Linked DNA regions of Thermocoleostomius sinensis A174. The protein of the gene in region 1 binds, or shares a complex with, the protein of each later gene. Links are inferred from orthologs where the notes say so. Each region holds a gene or a part of one and is shown on either strand. Other genes may lie near its edges. The genes, in order: OXH18_RS06180 and sufU.

What was found.
Region 2: the proteins of OXH18_RS06180 (region 1) and sufU are in contact, whole or in part, in a solved structure (PDB 5XT5), measured with the Bacillus subtilis proteins. The link is inferred for Thermocoleostomius sinensis A174 from one-to-one orthologs.

What each region holds. Positions count from the first base shown.
Region 1 is NZ_CP113797.1:1,417,955-1,425,978, forward strand. The notes cover bases 2,569-5,548. They hold OXH18_RS06180 (SufS family cysteine desulfurase), read left to right. Parts: upstream 2,569-3,417; coding sequence 3,418-4,680; downstream 4,681-5,548. Other genes in these bases: sufD (Fe-S cluster assembly protein SufD), read left to right, coding at 2,569-3,340; glgA (glycogen synthase GlgA), read right to left, coding at 4,724-5,548. In the rest of the region: Fe-S cluster assembly protein SufB, read left to right, coding at 1-671; OXH18_RS06165 (hypothetical protein), read left to right, coding at 716-985; Fe-S cluster assembly ATPase SufC, read left to right, coding at 1,242-2,024; more of sufD, read left to right, coding at 2,024-2,568; more of glgA, read right to left, coding at 5,549-6,196; hemC (hydroxymethylbilane synthase), read right to left, coding at 6,306-7,265; OXH18_RS06195 (DUF1802 family protein), read right to left, coding at 7,355-7,948. UniProt on the Bacillus subtilis protein: Type II cysteine desulfurase that acts as the initial step in the SUF-like Fe-S cluster assembly pathway.
Region 2 is NZ_CP113797.1:495,312-503,276, forward strand. What follows is about bases 1,990-4,910. They hold sufU (Fe-S cluster assembly sulfur transfer protein SufU), read left to right. Parts: upstream 1,990-3,173; coding sequence 3,174-3,647; downstream 3,648-4,910. Other genes in these bases: OXH18_RS02110 (adenylate/guanylate cyclase domain-containing protein), read right to left, coding at 1,990-2,729; OXH18_RS02120 (Ycf51 family protein), read left to right, coding at 3,682-4,218; OXH18_RS02125 (DUF1350 family protein), read left to right, coding at 4,282-4,910. Also shown: more of OXH18_RS02110, read right to left, coding at 1-1,989; more of OXH18_RS02125, read left to right, coding at 4,911-5,148; OXH18_RS02130 (FAD-dependent hydroxylase), read left to right, coding at 5,288-6,583; OXH18_RS02135 (isoaspartyl peptidase/L-asparaginase), read right to left, coding at 6,653-7,600; OXH18_RS25250 (DUF2256 domain-containing protein), read right to left, coding at 7,632-7,820. UniProt on the Bacillus subtilis protein: Part of the SUF-like system that mediates the biosynthesis of iron-sulfur (Fe-S) clusters. Acts as a sulfurtransferase and thus transfers sulfur from SufS to SufB.

The DNA.
Region 1 (8,024 bases):
TGGACAATGCTGAAATCAAATACTCCACCGTACAGAATTGGTTTGCAGGCGACGAAAACGGTAAAGGTGGGATTTACAACTTCGTCACCAAGCGCGGCTTGTGCCAGGGCGTGAACTCCAAAATCTCCTGGACGCAGGTAGAAACCGGATCGGCGATCACCTGGAAGTATCCCAGTTGTGTGCTGGTGGGCGACAACTCGGTGGGCGAGTTCTACTCGGTGGCGCTGACCAATAATTATCAGCAGGCGGACACCGGAACCAAAATGGTGCACATTGGCAAGAACACTCGTAGCACGATCGTCTCTAAGGGGATCTCTGCTGGAAAGTCGAAAAATAGCTATCGCGGACTGGTGAAAATTGGACCCAAGGCAGAGGGGGCGCGCAACTACTCACAGTGTGACTCGATGCTCATCGGAGACACGGCTGGAGCCAACACTTTCCCGTATATTCAGGTGCAAAACAACAGTGCCAAAGTGGAGCATGAAGCCTCAACTTCCAAAATTGGCGAAGACCAGTTGTTCTACTTCCAGCAGCGCGGCATTTCCTTAGAGGACGCGATCTCGATGATGATCAGCGGTTTCTGTAAGGACGTGTTTAACCAACTTCCGATGGAATTTGCCGTTGAAGCCGATCGACTGTTGGCGCTGAAGTTGGAAGGTAGTGTGGGTTAAAGCGGTGGGGGCGTAGCCTTTACGCCTCTGCTAAAAGGAGAGGTATGGTTCAAACTCTGCAAACTAGAAATGTTACTCTGCGCGATCTGATCGAAAAGTTTCAGATGCAACTGGTTCGGGACGAGCAGTTCTTGCCGAAGTGGCAGAGTCGTTTACCTAATCTGAGTGAATTTGAGAAGCAGGTTTTGAACAAAGTCAAGGTGGGTTATTTTAACCTGGTTGCTGATCCTCCGGTCCTGGAGAAGCCGATGCAGTTGGCGATCGTGGCTCTTATTCTCTTCCTCGAAGGTTTTTATCTGCCTCCTTTTCTCTAGAGATTGGGTTAGATTAACTTTTGGCATACATGATGACATCTCTAAACCCGGCTCAACCCAGTTTTGACAGGTTAACCCATGGAGGAAGTTTTACATTCGCAAAATTAGTTAAAAACCCGGTCTATCAGTACGCTACATCTAAGTTCTTCGAGCTTCGTAATCTTGGTAACGAACTTTATGATGTTCTCAAAATTTTAAAGCGAATTCGTCAGCTATAGAAATTATCCATATTGCAGCAGTTAAGAGGTTAAAGCAGGTGATTGTTGAAGGTAGCGAAACCATTCTCACAGTGTGGAACTTAACCGCCAGTGTTGATGAAACGCCGATTCTCAAGGGTTTAAACCTAGAGATCAAATCCGGTGAAATTCACGCCATTATGGGCCCCAACGGATCGGGCAAAAGTACTTTTTCTAAAGTATTATCTGGTCATCCCGATTATGCAGTAACGGGCGGTGACGTGATTTTCCAGGGACAGGATTTATTGGAACTAGAACCGGAAGATCGGGCGCGATCGGGCGTATTTATGGCGTTTCAGTATCCGCTAGAAATCCCTGGCGTTAGCAATCTTGATTTTTTGCGGGTGGCGTATAACTCTAAGCGCAAGCATCAAGGGCTAGACGAACTGGATGCCTTTGATTTTGATGAACTGGTGCGCGAAAAGCTGGATGTGGTCAAAATGGACGCAGCTTTCTTAAACCGCAGCGTCAATGAAGGCTTTTCTGGCGGTGAGAAGAAGCGCAATGAGATTTTGCAGATGGCACTGCTGGAACCCAAACTCGCAATTCTAGATGAAACCGATTCCGGACTAGATATCGATGCACTGAAGATTGTCGCGAATGGCGTTAACCAACTTTCAACCCCAGATAATTCCATTCTGGTGATTACTCACTATCAACGCTTGCTGAATTATATCGTGCCGGATTATGTCCATATCATGGCCAACGGGCGAATTTTGCGTACAGGCACGAAAGAACTGGCGCTGGAAGTGGAGGAACGCGGCTATGACTGGATTTTGGCAGAAGCGGGGGTGGGAGTCTAATGAGTATTCAAGCGTCCGCTCCAGAGCAAACCGGAGTGCGCAATGCTGCTCAGCAGCGTCTCGAGTTTTTGTCACATTTGCTGAACCTAGCGAAACAGGCTCCGGTGCAGTCTGGTTGGCTGCAAGACCTGCGCAATCGAGCCGCAATTCGAGTCAGCGAACAGGCCTTCCCTACCACACGTGATGAAGAATGGCGCTTCACCGATTTGTCGGATTTGGTGCGGTTGAAGCTAGAGGCTGCCAGCGATCACTATTCCTCTGCCAATCTCGATAGCGTTAATTCTTTTGCCCTGCCCGAAACCTCTGCTCGACTAACGTTCATCAACGGCGTCTATGCGGCTGAATTTTCCACGATTGGGCAATTGCCTCCTGGTTTGATCATCAGCAATTTATCTGGGCTAACAGGTACCGATCGCTTTCACGCCTATTTAGGTCAGCAATCCGGTGCAGAAGAAGTGTTTACAGCGCTGAACACTGCTGGCTTAAGTGACGCAGCGATCGTGTTTGTGCCCAAGAACTTGGTGGTAGAGGCTCCGGTTCATCTGCTGTTTATCAACACCACGCGCAGCACCGCCGCTTTGATTCAACCGCGTTGTCTCATCGTGGCAGAAGCCAACAGTGCCATTACTTTAGTAGAAGCATATGAAACGATCGGCGAGGGCACATCCTTTACCAATGCTGTTACAGAAATTTGGTTGGCAGAAAACGCTGAGGTAAATCATACACGACTGCAACGAGATAATCTGGCGGCTTTCCACATTGGCAAAACAGCGATCGCTCAAGCGCGAGATTCTCGCTATACCGGCAATACCATTAATTTGGGCGCAAAATTATCGCGTCACAACCTGGAGGTTTATCAAACGGGTGAACAAACGCAAACCACACTGAACAATCTCACCAGGATTCACGGTGAACAGACCAGCGATACCCACAGTACGATTGCCCTGACGCATCCGTATGGAACAACTCGCCAACTGCACAAGTGCATTATTGACGATCGGGCCCACGCCATCTTTAACGGCAAGGTGTTTGTTCCTCAAGCGGCGCAACTCACCGATGCTGGACAACTAAACCGCAACTTGCTGCTGTCGCCCAAAGCCAGGGTCGATACCAAACCACAACTAGAGATTGTGGCTGATAATGTGAAATGCACCCACGGGGCCGCCGTCGGACAACTCGACGCCAACGAAATCTTTTACTTGCAAAGTCGCGGCATTCCTGCTGCTGAAGCCCGTCACTTGCTGGTTTCCGCTTTCGCTCAAGAAATTATCGATCGCATCCCGATTGACTCCCTGCAACAACAACTGTCTCAGTAAAGGTGTCTCAGTAAAGGCAGTTCGCGAACTGCCTTTACGTGTGAACTCACTTCCTAACCCTACTCCCCAATCTCGCCATGACTGCCATCCAAGAAAAAACCCTTGCTGCAAAAGTCCGCGCCGATTTTCCGATTCTCCACCAAGAAATCCACGAAAAGCCGTTGATTTACTTCGACAATGCCGCCACGTCCCAAAAGCCCAACGCGGTACTGGAAGCCTTGCAGCATTACTACGAGTTTGATAATGCCAACGTGCATCGCGGCGTTCACACGCTCAGTTCGCGGGCAACCGATGCCTATGAAGGCGCACGGGATAAGGTAGCAGCGTTCGTTAAGGCGGCATCCCGTCAGGAAATTGTGTTTACGCGCAATGCCAGCGAAGCGATCAACCTGGTGGCTTATGCTTGGGGCAATGCTAACGTGCAGGTAGGAGACGAAATCATCCTATCGGTGATGGAACACCACAGCAATCTCATCCCTTGGCAACTCTTGGCACAGCGATCGGGCGCGGTGTTGAAGTTTGTGGAACTTACTGAGACGCAGGAATTTGACTTAGATCATTACAAGTCGTTGCTGTCAGATAAAACCAAACTAGTCTCAGTCGTGCATGTTTCCAATACACTGGGCTGCATTAACCCTGTTCAGGAAATTGTGCAACTAGCGCATCACGTGGGGGCACGGGTGCTGATCGATGCTTGTCAGAGCGTGCCGCATATGCCGATCGACGTGCAGAGTCTTGGCTGTGATTGGCTGGTTGCCTCTGGACATAAAATGTGTGGCCCCACCGGAGCCGGATTCCTCTACGGCAAGCTGGATTTGCTGCGATCGATGCCGCCGTTTTTGGGTGGGGGCGAAATGATTGCCGATGTGTTTTTGGATCACTCTACCTATGCCGATTTGCCTCACAAGTTTGAAGCGGGAACTCCGGCCATTGCGGAGGCGATCGGATTGGGAGCAGCGGTAGATTACCTGAGCAATATTGGGATGGACAAAATTCATGCCTACGAGCAAGAGTTGACGAGCTACCTGTTCCAGCAGCTTGCCCAGATCCCCGAAGTCAAAACCTACGGGCCCAACCCCAACGCTGACGCCAGCAATCGCGCCGCACTAGCTTCGTTTACCACCGGAGCGGTGCACCCCCACGATCTATCCACTATTCTCGATCAAGCGGGGATCGCCATTCGCGCCGGACACCACTGCACCCAACCGCTGCATCGGCACATCGGCGCACAGTCTACCGCCAGAGCCAGCCTCTATTTCTATAACACTCGCGAAGAGATCGATGCGTTTATTGTTTCGTTGAAGGAAGCGATCGAGTTCTTCGGCAGCATTTTTGGTTAGGTATCAGTCAGGGCGCGTCGCGAAGCGCCCCCACCCCATCCTGTTATTTCACCAACTCCGGGCGTTTATCTTCCGGCGATTCCACCTTCGCATCGTCAGGGGTAGCAACCACGGCTGCTTTCTCTTCAGCGGGTTCCTCTTCTGGTAAACCCCAAATGCGACGATAGGCCTTGACGTACTCCACGGCTGATTTATCCCAGCCAAAATTTTGCGCCATGCCTCGCTGCTGAAGTTTGCGCCACGGTTCCTTAAAGTGATAGCCTTCCCACGCTCGCACTAGACAGGTATAGAGATCGAGCGGCTCATAGCGATCGAAGCAATAGCCTGTCCCTGTTTCATTCGCTGGATCATGGTGCGTTACCGTATCCACTAGTCCACCTGTGCGACGCACGATCGGCACACAGCCGTAGCGCATCGCCATCATTTGGCTAATGCCGCAGGGTTCAAATCGAGATGGCATCAAAAAGGCGTCACATCCAGCATAGATGCGGCGGGCCAAGGTGTCGTTGTGCAAAATATAGGCGGAAACTCGCCCCGGATAGCGAGAAGCCAAATGCCACATCTGCGTTTCATAATAGCGATCGCCCGTACCCAGCACCACAAACTGAGCATCACTGTAGGCAATAAAGCGGTCGAGAATTTGCAGCACTAAATCCAGACCTTTTTGCTCCACTAAGCGAGAGACCATGCCCAGCAAAAACGCCCCAGAATTGACTTCTAGCCCCAGTTCTTCCTGAAGGGCAATTTTGTTTTGCTTACGATCGTCGATCGTCTCTGCCGTAAAGTTTTGAGGAATGTAGCGATCGGTTGCAGGATTATAGGAATCGCGATCGATGCCGTTCAAAATTCCAACAGTTTTACCAGCAATGAACGACAGCAACCCCTCTAGTTGCTCTCCATAAGCAGGCGTTCGAATTTGCTCTGCATAGGTAGGCGAGACAGTGGTAACCAGATCAGCAAACTGCACCGCTGCCGCCATGGTGTTGTGCCCCTGCATATACCAAGGACACCAGGTAATTTGCTCTAGCCGCCAGCGCCACGGCCCTTGATAGGCTAGGTTGTGAATGGTAAAGACCGTGCGAATATCGGGGTCTTCGTAGAGCCATACTGGAATCATTCCCGTATGCCAATCGTGACAATGCACTACTTCCGGCTTCCAATAGTTCCAGCAAAACTCCACGGCTCCATTGGCAAAGAGCGTGAACCGCCAGTCTTCATCTTCACCATAGTAGATGCGACGCGGTGAAAAGGACGGATGACCAAACAGGTAGAGCGGTACATCCGAGTTCGGCAATTTTGTTTCATAGACTTCAAAATCTTGAAACATGGCTGAGCCTTGCCAAATCGAGTCTTTGGGAATTCGGATTTTGTCGGGCAAGAAGCCGTAGTATGGCATGAACACCCGGACATCGTGCCCCATCGCCTTTAGCACTTTCGGCAACGCTCCCACTACATCTCCCATACCCCCAACCTTAGCAATCGGAGCCGCCTCTGCCGCCACAAACAGAATTCGCATAATAGTCCCTGTGTCCCCCGCAAACAACACGCTTCAGACCACAACATCTCAATAAGTTGAGATTTGTTACCGAGTTTTTACCAATCTACAACAATCCTTCCACGAATATCTAACTTCGTTGGATCTGCTCGAAGATTTCTGCCAGGATATCGGAGGCTCCTTGGTTGCGTAGCTGTTGGGCCAGTTTTATCCCGATCGCTTCTGCCTCAATTGCTGCACCCGTGATACTGCCTTTCACCATTTTTTTGCCGTCGATGCTGGCCACCATGCCCGTTAGAGTCAGTGTATCGCCATCAAGAACCGTGTTCACCCCGATTGGCACTTGGCAACCGCCTTCTAATTCTCGCAGAAACGATCGCTCAGCATAGCAGCGTTGCGCCGTGGGAGTATGTTCCAACGCTGTTAGTAGCTCAATAATTTCTGCATCATTGGCACGGCACTCAATTCCCAGTGCACCTTGTCCGACTGCGTGTAGCGAGACTGCTGCTGGAATCACCTGATGAATGCGATCGGCCATATTCAGTCGCTTTAACCCTGCCACCGCCAGAATAATGGCGTCATATTCGCCAGCATCTAGCTTTTGCAGCCGCGTATTCAAATTGCCGCGAATATCTTTAAATGACAAATGCGGATAATGATAGCGCAGTTGCGCCAAGCGCCGCAGTGACGATGTACCAACCACCGCCCCTGCTGGCAACGTCTCCAACTGCTTGTCTTGGTGATTGGCATGTACCACCAGTGCATCCGCCGGATCTTCGCGCTCGGTAACGCAGCCCAGCATCAAACCTTCTGGCAACCGAGTCGGCAAATCTTTAAGAGAATGCACGGCAAAATCGATTTCGTTGTTGAGCATTCCCATTTCTAATTCTTTGGTGAACAGACCCTTGTCACCGATTTTTGCCAATGCTACATCTAGGATTTTGTCGCCTTGAGTACTCATGGTGTGTACTTCAAAGCGGCGATCGGCGAATCGATGTTGTAGCTGCTCTTGAACCCAATGGGTTTGTACCAGCGCTAGCTGGCTTTTGCGTGAACCAATCCGAATCGGACGAGCGGGACTAGCAACCATTTGTAAAAAAGTGTTTAGAAAAACTGCGAAACATTGATGAGTCAAGCGCTTTTAGGCACTTAACCAGCTTACCGCAGTCGGTCACTCATCTACTCATCCACTGCCAAAACCGAACGAATCCTCTTAACCTGCTCTAAATATTCTTCTTCATTCAACACTGGACAAGCCTCAGTAGTCGGAATTGCTTCCTGAAGCTGAATCCAAGACTTGCAACCGCCATACTCTGGACGATAGATGATTGGGTGTGGCTGAGGTAAGCAATATACCCGCAACAGCAACACCGACAGCGGCGATTTCGGCTTCCACTTCAGCCGCTCCGAGGCAAAATCGAGATTCCAGATATGAAACGGCAATAGCGCCTCTACCGTCGAGAGGTCACTCACCTGAAAGACATGGGTAATGGCTGCCCAAGCTTGAATGTTCACATGGTCTGGATGCCAACCTGATGCAACGGGAGTGACGCGATCGGCATACTTTGGCTTCAGTAAATGTGGCTTTTGGTGCTCATAGGTAGGGTAAAGCCAAGCCTGCAATTGTTCAATCCTAAAAACCCCGCTCTGCTCTCGAATGCCTCCTTTGCGCAACAATAGAATCATCTCACCTTGGCACAAGGCTTCAACTGCTATGGCCCATTCTTTGAAAGCGTCCGTCAAATTAGTGAGAGGCTTTGTCGATCCCACCATTCTGTTTTCCTCTTTTTGACTGTGCCCGACTTAACTGCTATGGTGGCACTCTCATCAAATTATTGCTAGATTACGT
Region 2 (7,965 bases), 920 kb from region 1 along the record:
TCTTCCAAGATTGTGCCGAATGCAGTTTGGGCTTTGGTGAACCGGCGATTGAGATAGTGGTCTCGTCCTATGTGATATAGCTCGATCGATCGCTTCTGAGCATCAGTGAGGGGTTCAGATTGCAGCCCCACGAGTTCGTAAATGCTGACGGGTTGCAGCTTGCCTTTAACGCGAATGCAGTCCAATTCGCGGGCCCAAATGCGATCGCGGCAACTATTGTAGGTACTTTGGCTAATAACAATATCGGTGCCGTAGTGTTTGCTAGCTCCTTCTAAGCGCGATCCCAAATTGACACCATCCCCGATTGCCGTAAACTCCATGCGTTTGCTGGAACCAATGTTGCCACTGATGACACTATCCGAGTTGATGCCGACTCCAATCTTGATGCGGCGATGGGACGGACGCTGTTGGTTGAAACTAGCCAAGCGATGGCGCATTTCGATCGCCGTTTGTACCGCCATCCAAGCGTGTTCCTCGAGTTCCAGTGGCGATCCAAACACTGCCATAATCGCATCGCCGATGTATTTATCCAAGGTGCCTTTGTAGGCAAAGACAGCATCTACCATCGTTTCAAAGTATTCGTTGAGCATGGCTACCACCTCTTCGGCTTCCATGCTTTCCGTCAGCGTTGTATAGCTGCGAATGTCTGAAAACAGGACTGATACTTCTTTGCGATCGCCCCCTAGTTTAGCATCGCCGCTGTTGAGCAACTGTTCAGCCAACTCTTGGGTCATGTAGCGATACATGGTGCTTTTCAGGCGCTTTTCATCGCTGATATCATCCATCACCACCAGCGCTCCGGATATCTGCTGCTCATCGTTGGCATCGGCAATGGTGTTAATCGATAAGTTAATGCTATGCTGTTCTCCATTAAAAGCTTGCAGCGTCTGATCGGGGTAGTATTGCTGACGATTGCGATCGTCCTGCGCTCGCAACGCCATTTCAAACCAGCGGGGAAAATCGCCCTTCTCTAGTTGAATCAATTCAACCACCGCTTTGCCTTCGATCACATCCCTTGCATCTAGTCCTAAAAGTTCCCTAGCGCTTTCGTTCGCGGCAATGATTTTTCCATCTTTATCGGTGGAAATGACACCATTGGACAGCGATCGCAAAATATCGCGCTGCATCTGCTCTTGCTGCTTTACGGTGGCAAACAGTTTAGCGTTTTGCAGGGCAACACCAGCTTGAATGTTGAAGGCTTTCATGAATTCCAAGTCAGCGCGGTTGAAGCTGGCTCGCCAACAGTCGGGCGCTTCTGGGTAGGTTTCGGGATTGTAGGGCAGATGATCGCCTTGCTTCTTTTTGTTAATTAGTTGAGTGACAGCAATTAGCTCTTTATCAGCATTAAAGATGGGCATACACAACATGCTGCATGTGCGGTAGCCCGTTTTTTTGTCAGTTTCCTTAGCCGTATCGGAATTAGGATGATTGTAGAGGTCAAACGGAATCAGCAGCGGTTGCTCGGATTGTACCACCTGTCCGGCAAAGCCTGCTTCCATTGGAATGCGAATTTCTTGCAATGTGCCGTTGATGGGCAATTTTGTCCAAAGCTGATGCCGATCGCGATCCACCAACCACAGGGTACTGCGATCGGCCTGCATCAGTTCTTTGGCTTCGTCCATCACCATTTTCAGAGTTTCCTCTAGGTCGAGGCTGCTCTGGCTCAGAGCTTTCGTGGCTTTCATCAGAGCCGAGGCGGCCCGCTGCTGTTGTGTAGCTTGATAGAACGATCGCGATGATTCCAAAATGAGCCGAATTGAAGGCGCAAAATCCCAAAAAAGCTGTTCATCTGTTGCTGTAAAGCCTTGTAAATCGATTTTTTGCTCTAGGGGTGCATGGGGATCATGGTTTGGTTTGAGTTTGTTAATTAACTGCACCACCGCCACAAGCTTGTTGTCTTCGGCTCCGGTTTCACCCCGCTTCTCGCTCAATAGCGGCATGGTCAGCATCGTATAGGTGCGGTAGTGATTCTTCTTATCGAGTTCCTGCGCAGCTTTCGATCGCGGATCGGCATAGAAATCATAGGGAATATTGACGGCTTGTTTGGTGGTAGCCACTGCACCCGCAATGCCGACGTTTTTTGGAACCCGCAGTTCCAAATTATTGCCGCGTTCGTCTTTAGCCACGATCGACCAAAGCTCATCTTTTTCTTCATCTAAAATAAATATTGTGGTGCGATCGGCATTGAGAAGTTCGCCCGTTTTCAGGGTGATCGATCGCAGCATTTCATCCAAAATGGCATCAAATTTCTGTGAACTCAGAGCATCATCCAGCATGGACAGCGTCTGGTTCACCACCTCTAGCTTACCTTCTACCGAGGTGACGACTTGCTTGAACGTATCCTGTTTGAGAGGGGCGAGAAACGAGGAAAACGAGCCTTTTGCAGTGGTCAACGCACTCGAAGTAGCAGGAGAGTCACTAGTCTCTGTGGAGTTGAGATGGACAGCACCATTGTCTAACCGTGCTGGTTCCGCCTGATTCAACCCACTCTCATCTAACGTAGATATCGCCGGGGCAACCCCTGAATTATTCGCATGAACCGTCACATCAATCACCTGACCTGTTATAGATGCAATACCTGCTTTGATGCGCTGGATGGTCATTCCCATGACAGGCTCATGGTTGGCACTGTGGCTGATACTGTTGTCGCTGATACTGTTGTCAATGTCAGCCGCTAGAGTTCTAGCCAAATCCTGAGAAAAAGGAGATGAAGAGGGAACAGCGTTCATAGATGCGTAAACTCAGCGAGCCTCCAGGCTAATATAACTTCAAGTTCGGGGTTCACCACTAGCGCAGAAACCAGAGACAAGAAATACCCAGCCTGCTAGCCAAGATCAAACTTCATAAATGCAGCCATCCGACCTTAACTATACCTGGTTATCTCTAACCTCATAAGCAGTAGCCCATACAAAAGCGAAAGGACACCTTCATAATGCCCATTGTTGTGAGGAGAGTAGCAGGGGAAAGACTAAAGTAAGGTAGGAAAGAGAGCACTTCGTAAGGGCAGCCTTCACCCTCAATTCCTCTTCCACAGCAGGAGAAGGGGCCAGGGGATGAGGACGGAGACGGCAATCTCAAGACGAAAGTGGGATGCACTCAGCAATCTTCACCACGGCACTCAAGCAAGCTGATAGGATCGACATGGAGAGTGAAAATGGATCACTTTATAAGTCATGCCGCTGGATAACTTACGCGATCTCTATCAACAGGTGATTTTGGAACGTTATAAAAAGCCTCGCAATCGAGGCAAAACCGATCCGATCGACCGTTACCAAAAGGGACACAATCCGTCTTGCGGCGATACGATCGAACTAACACTGAGGCTGAACCTGGAAGCAGATCGAATAGAGGAAGCCAAGTTTGAAGGCGAAGGCTGTGCGATCGCCATGGCTTCGGCAGATTTAATGGCCGATGCGCTCAAAGGCCGCACCAAACAGGAAGCCTTGGAAATGGTGCAGAAATTTCAAGCCATGATGCGGGGGGAAGCCGAATTTCCGCAAGAGTTTCGTAAACTCAATGTCATGCAAGGCGTAGCCCAGTTTCCTGTCCGGATTAAATGTGCCAATCTTTCTTGGCATACGCTCAAAGCGGCTCTTGAGCAAGAAACGACCAGCCCTCAACCCGCTGGTTTTGTCAGTAATGAGTAAACGAACTATTTTTTCGCGTTTAGCTTTTTCCTCTATGCTAACTACCGCTGATTTTTCCACCTACGCCCAATGGGCTGGAATTGCTACGTTGGCTTTCGGTGCACTATCCGGGCTGGCATTTTTGTTGAAATGGGGGATTCGGTTTCGCCTGGTTGGTGTCACCGGATTCATGGCTGTGCTCACCGTTGGTTTATTTTCGCTAGGGCTTGTCCCATTCACGCGGACTGTGATTCCAGGGGCTGTCCGCTTCTCTACTGTATTCGACTCAGGGGCCGCCCAAGCCGTCATCGTCGTGCCGCCAACAATTACCGAATCAGAATTAACAGCAACCTTGCAGCAAGCTGCCAGCGATCTCTTCTCAATGGGACGACTGGGGCGCGGAGAAGATCAGCTCACGATTCGTGCCCGCACAGTGCTGCACCCTGAGCCAGGCGTATCTCAGCCCTTATTGTTAGGACAAATTAAACGATCGCTCTCGGTTCGAGAGGATGAAAACATGGCGATCGAACTATTTCCAGAGAATTTGGCAAAATTGCCCGTTTCACCTGCTGGAACTCCTGCTAAGCTCTGAATTCAATTCATTGAATCGCTAGGATAAATAAGTACATCCGCAGGGCATCATGCAGGCAATTCTATGGAGTGGCAGGAAATTTACGGCAATTGGGTATTAGTACCTCCGCGCCCAACCGCAATCGTCCATTTTCTGGGAGGGGCGTTTGTGGCCACGGCCCCCCAAATCACCTATCGGAGTTTATTGGAATTCTTGGCTAGTCAAGGCTATGCGGTGGTGGCAACGCCGTTCTTAAATACCTTGGATCATACAACGATCGCCCAGCGGGTGATGCGGTTGTCAAATCTGGCGTTGGACTATGTACAGGAAACCATGCTTCGTAGCCGCGCTTTACCTATCTATGGAATTGGTCACAGTATGGGCTGTAAGCTGCATTTACTGATTGGCAGCCTGTTTCCCCAAGAACGAGCCGGAAATATTCTGATTTCATTCAATAATTATCCTGCTCGTCGATCGATTCCAATGTTGGAACAAGTATCGCAATTTTCAAAATTCACCTCCGAATTTGCCACTCAATTTGCTTCTCAATTTGGTTCTCAGTTTCCATCCCAGTTCATTCCACAGATGGTGGCTCCTAACTTTGATGTAGAGTTCACCCCGTCGCCTGAAGAAACCTATGACTTGATTACAAAGAACTATCAAGTTCAGCGTAATTTATTAATCAAATTCACCAATGACGATATTGATCAAACTAAGTCGCTGAGCGAAGTGATGGAGCAACGCTTTCCCACGCTAACGGCGGTCAAAATTCTGAAAGGCAATCATTTGACGCCGTTGGGACAGGATGTAAATTGGCAAACGGGAACCGAGTTTTCGCCCCTCGATGCGATCGGGCAATTTGTAAAACAGGGCGTCTATCGCGATTTGAATGAATTGAAGCAGGCAGTATTGCTGTGGCTTGATCCGCTGTCAGCGTTGAAAAAACCGTGATAGTCGAGGCGTACGCCTGGTGGCCCTAACGCTTTATGCCTTGATAGGATTCATCGATCGCGGCACAATACAAAGTAGAACGACCTAGTTTAATAATTTAGTCTAATAATTTAGTCTGCTACTTTCGCCTTAGACCTCAATGGTATCATCCGTCCAGCACTCATCCCTGACTCCTTCCCCACCCGCTCGTTCACTTTCCCAGTTTTCCCAACCCCCAACGCCCAATTCCTCATCCCTCGACTACGATGTCACGATTGTCGGTGCTGGCATTGTTGGTCTCACTCTTGCTTGTGCCCTCCAGAACTCTGGGTTACGGGTTGCTCTAATTGAAGCGAACTCCCGCGACGCTGGGCTACAGCAGCGCCGAGCCTATGCTATTACGCTGTTATCGGGGCAAATTTTTCAGGGACTGGGCGTTTGGTCAGAGATTTTGCCAAAGATCACAACCTTTCAGCAAATTCGTCTAGCTGATGCTGATTGTCCGATGGTTGTCAACTTGCAGCCGCAGGACGTGGGAACAGAGGAGTTGGGCTATGTGGGAGAACACCGAGTGCTGGTGGCTGCCCTGCTGAAGGCGCTAGCGAATGCTGAGAATGTCACATGGCTCTGTCCGGCTAAGTTGATTGATGCTAGCTACGGAGAGAATGCTACCTTGACTGTTTCGATCGCTGGAGAACAGCAACAGATCAAAACGAACTTGCTGGTTGCGGCCGATGGTTCTCGCTCTCCCATTCGCGAGGCGGCTGGCATTCGTACTCAGGGCTGGCAGTATTGGCAATCCTGCGTCACGGTGGTGTTACACCCAGAAAAATCTCACCAAAACATTGCTCGCGAGCACTTCTGGCCCAGCGGACCCTTTGCCACTCTACCGCTGCCTAACAACCGCTGCCAAATTGTGCTGACGGCTCCTCATGCGGAGGCCCAGCATTGGTTAGAGGTAGAGGAAGCTGAATTTTTAGCAGAACTCGATCGCCGCTATCAAGGGCAGCTAGGAAAGCTGGAATTAGAGGGGCCGCGGCGGCTGTTCCCGGTTAAGTTAATGCAAAGCGATCGATACGTCCATCCCCGCTTGGCCTTAGTGGGGGATGCAGCCCATTGTTGCCATCCAGTCGGAGGGCAAGGCTTAAATCAAGGCATTCGCGATGCGGCAGCATTGGCAGAGGTGCTGATAACGGCTCATCAACAAGGTGAAGACTTAGGCAGCGAACGGGTGCTGCGCCGTTATGAACGCTGGCGTAAGCTAGAAAACTTGACAATTCTGGGCTTCACAGACTTTCTCGATCGGTTTTTTTCCAATCAATGGTGGCCGATCGTCGCTATACGCCGATCCGGATTGTGGATTATGGGGCGGCTGTGGCCTCTAAGATTTTTATCCCTGAAGCTGATGACCGGCTTGAGCGGTCGTACACCAGCATTAGCTAAGCGCTCAAGCTAGGCAAGCTAGGAATGTTCACGAGGATTCCCTTAAGGTCAGGGCTGTGAACATTTCTTTTACAACTGGGTTTCAAATTATTCCAGCAACTTCCATATGGTGGCTCATATCCAGGGTATCGCCCATCCTTTCGCCATCATGATATGCCGCTAGCAGGACTTCACTGGTTTTGCCCCAAGCGATCGCCCCCGATGCATCAATACCGATCGCACCAAAATCGCGGTGACGCTGATAGGCTTCTTTAAAAGATTTCTCAAACGCCGCTTGCAGCGACATGCCATCGGTTACTCGTACCACAATCCGAGCCGCCAAGCACTCATCAATAATGTCTTCTCCAATCCCCGTGCAGCTAATGGCTGCCTGAGTCGTGGCATAATTTCCGGCTGGCATGGCCGAATCGCTGACTCGGCCAATGCGCTCAAACCCTTTGCCCCCAGTGGAGGTGCCAGCGGCGAGGCGACCTTCCGCATCCAGTACCACCACCCCGATCGTCCCCCGTCCAGCCTCTGCAACTAATTCCTGCTCTGCCACTACGCCTGCCATTTCTCTAGAAAAGTTGCCACGCCGCTCTTGAATCCATTCCTGTAACCGCAATTCTGTCAGCGGATCATAAGTGGGAACTTGCAGTTCGCGCAGCAGTTCCAACGAGCCATAGTCAGAAAGGATGCGATCGTGAGAGCTTTGCAAAAACTCAGCCAGGTCGATCGGATTTTTGGTGCGCGAGATATTAATCACCCCACTAAAGCGCTGCAATGTACCATCCATGAGCGCTGCGCTCATGCGAATTTGACCATCCGACTGTAATACCGAGCCAGTCCCGGCATTAAACCGTGAATCATCTTCTAACAGTTGACATCCACGCACAACGGCTGTTTTGGCATCGGCTCCCGCTTGCAGCAAAGCATACACTTCTTCAATTACATACCGCAGCGATCGACGTACCGCCTCTTCTCCCCCTTTACCCTTGAGGGAACTCCCGGCACCGCCGTGAATAATCAGTTTTGGTTGAATTTGACCCATTGAGACCCTTAAAACAATTCACTTGAGACATTCATTCTGGCTTATTATCCCCACGATTGGAGGACTTTGCCTCGGATCGATGACGACGACACCGCTCTGAGCAATACTTCACATCATCCCAACAATCTTCCCATTTTTTACGCCATGTAAAGGGACGCTGACAAACAGGACAAATTTTAGTGGGCAAATTGGATTTAGTGTATTTACGTCCGGGAGCCATTCAAGATTCTCTTAAATCATCACGCTTTGACTGTAGCGAAGTTTGGGGAATTGAGCGATGAGAAAGGAGTAAGGTTGTGTAGCGGAGAAACAATCCAACTTGATAAAAAATATGAAGTTAACCCCTCGCACCTTCGTCGAAGGGA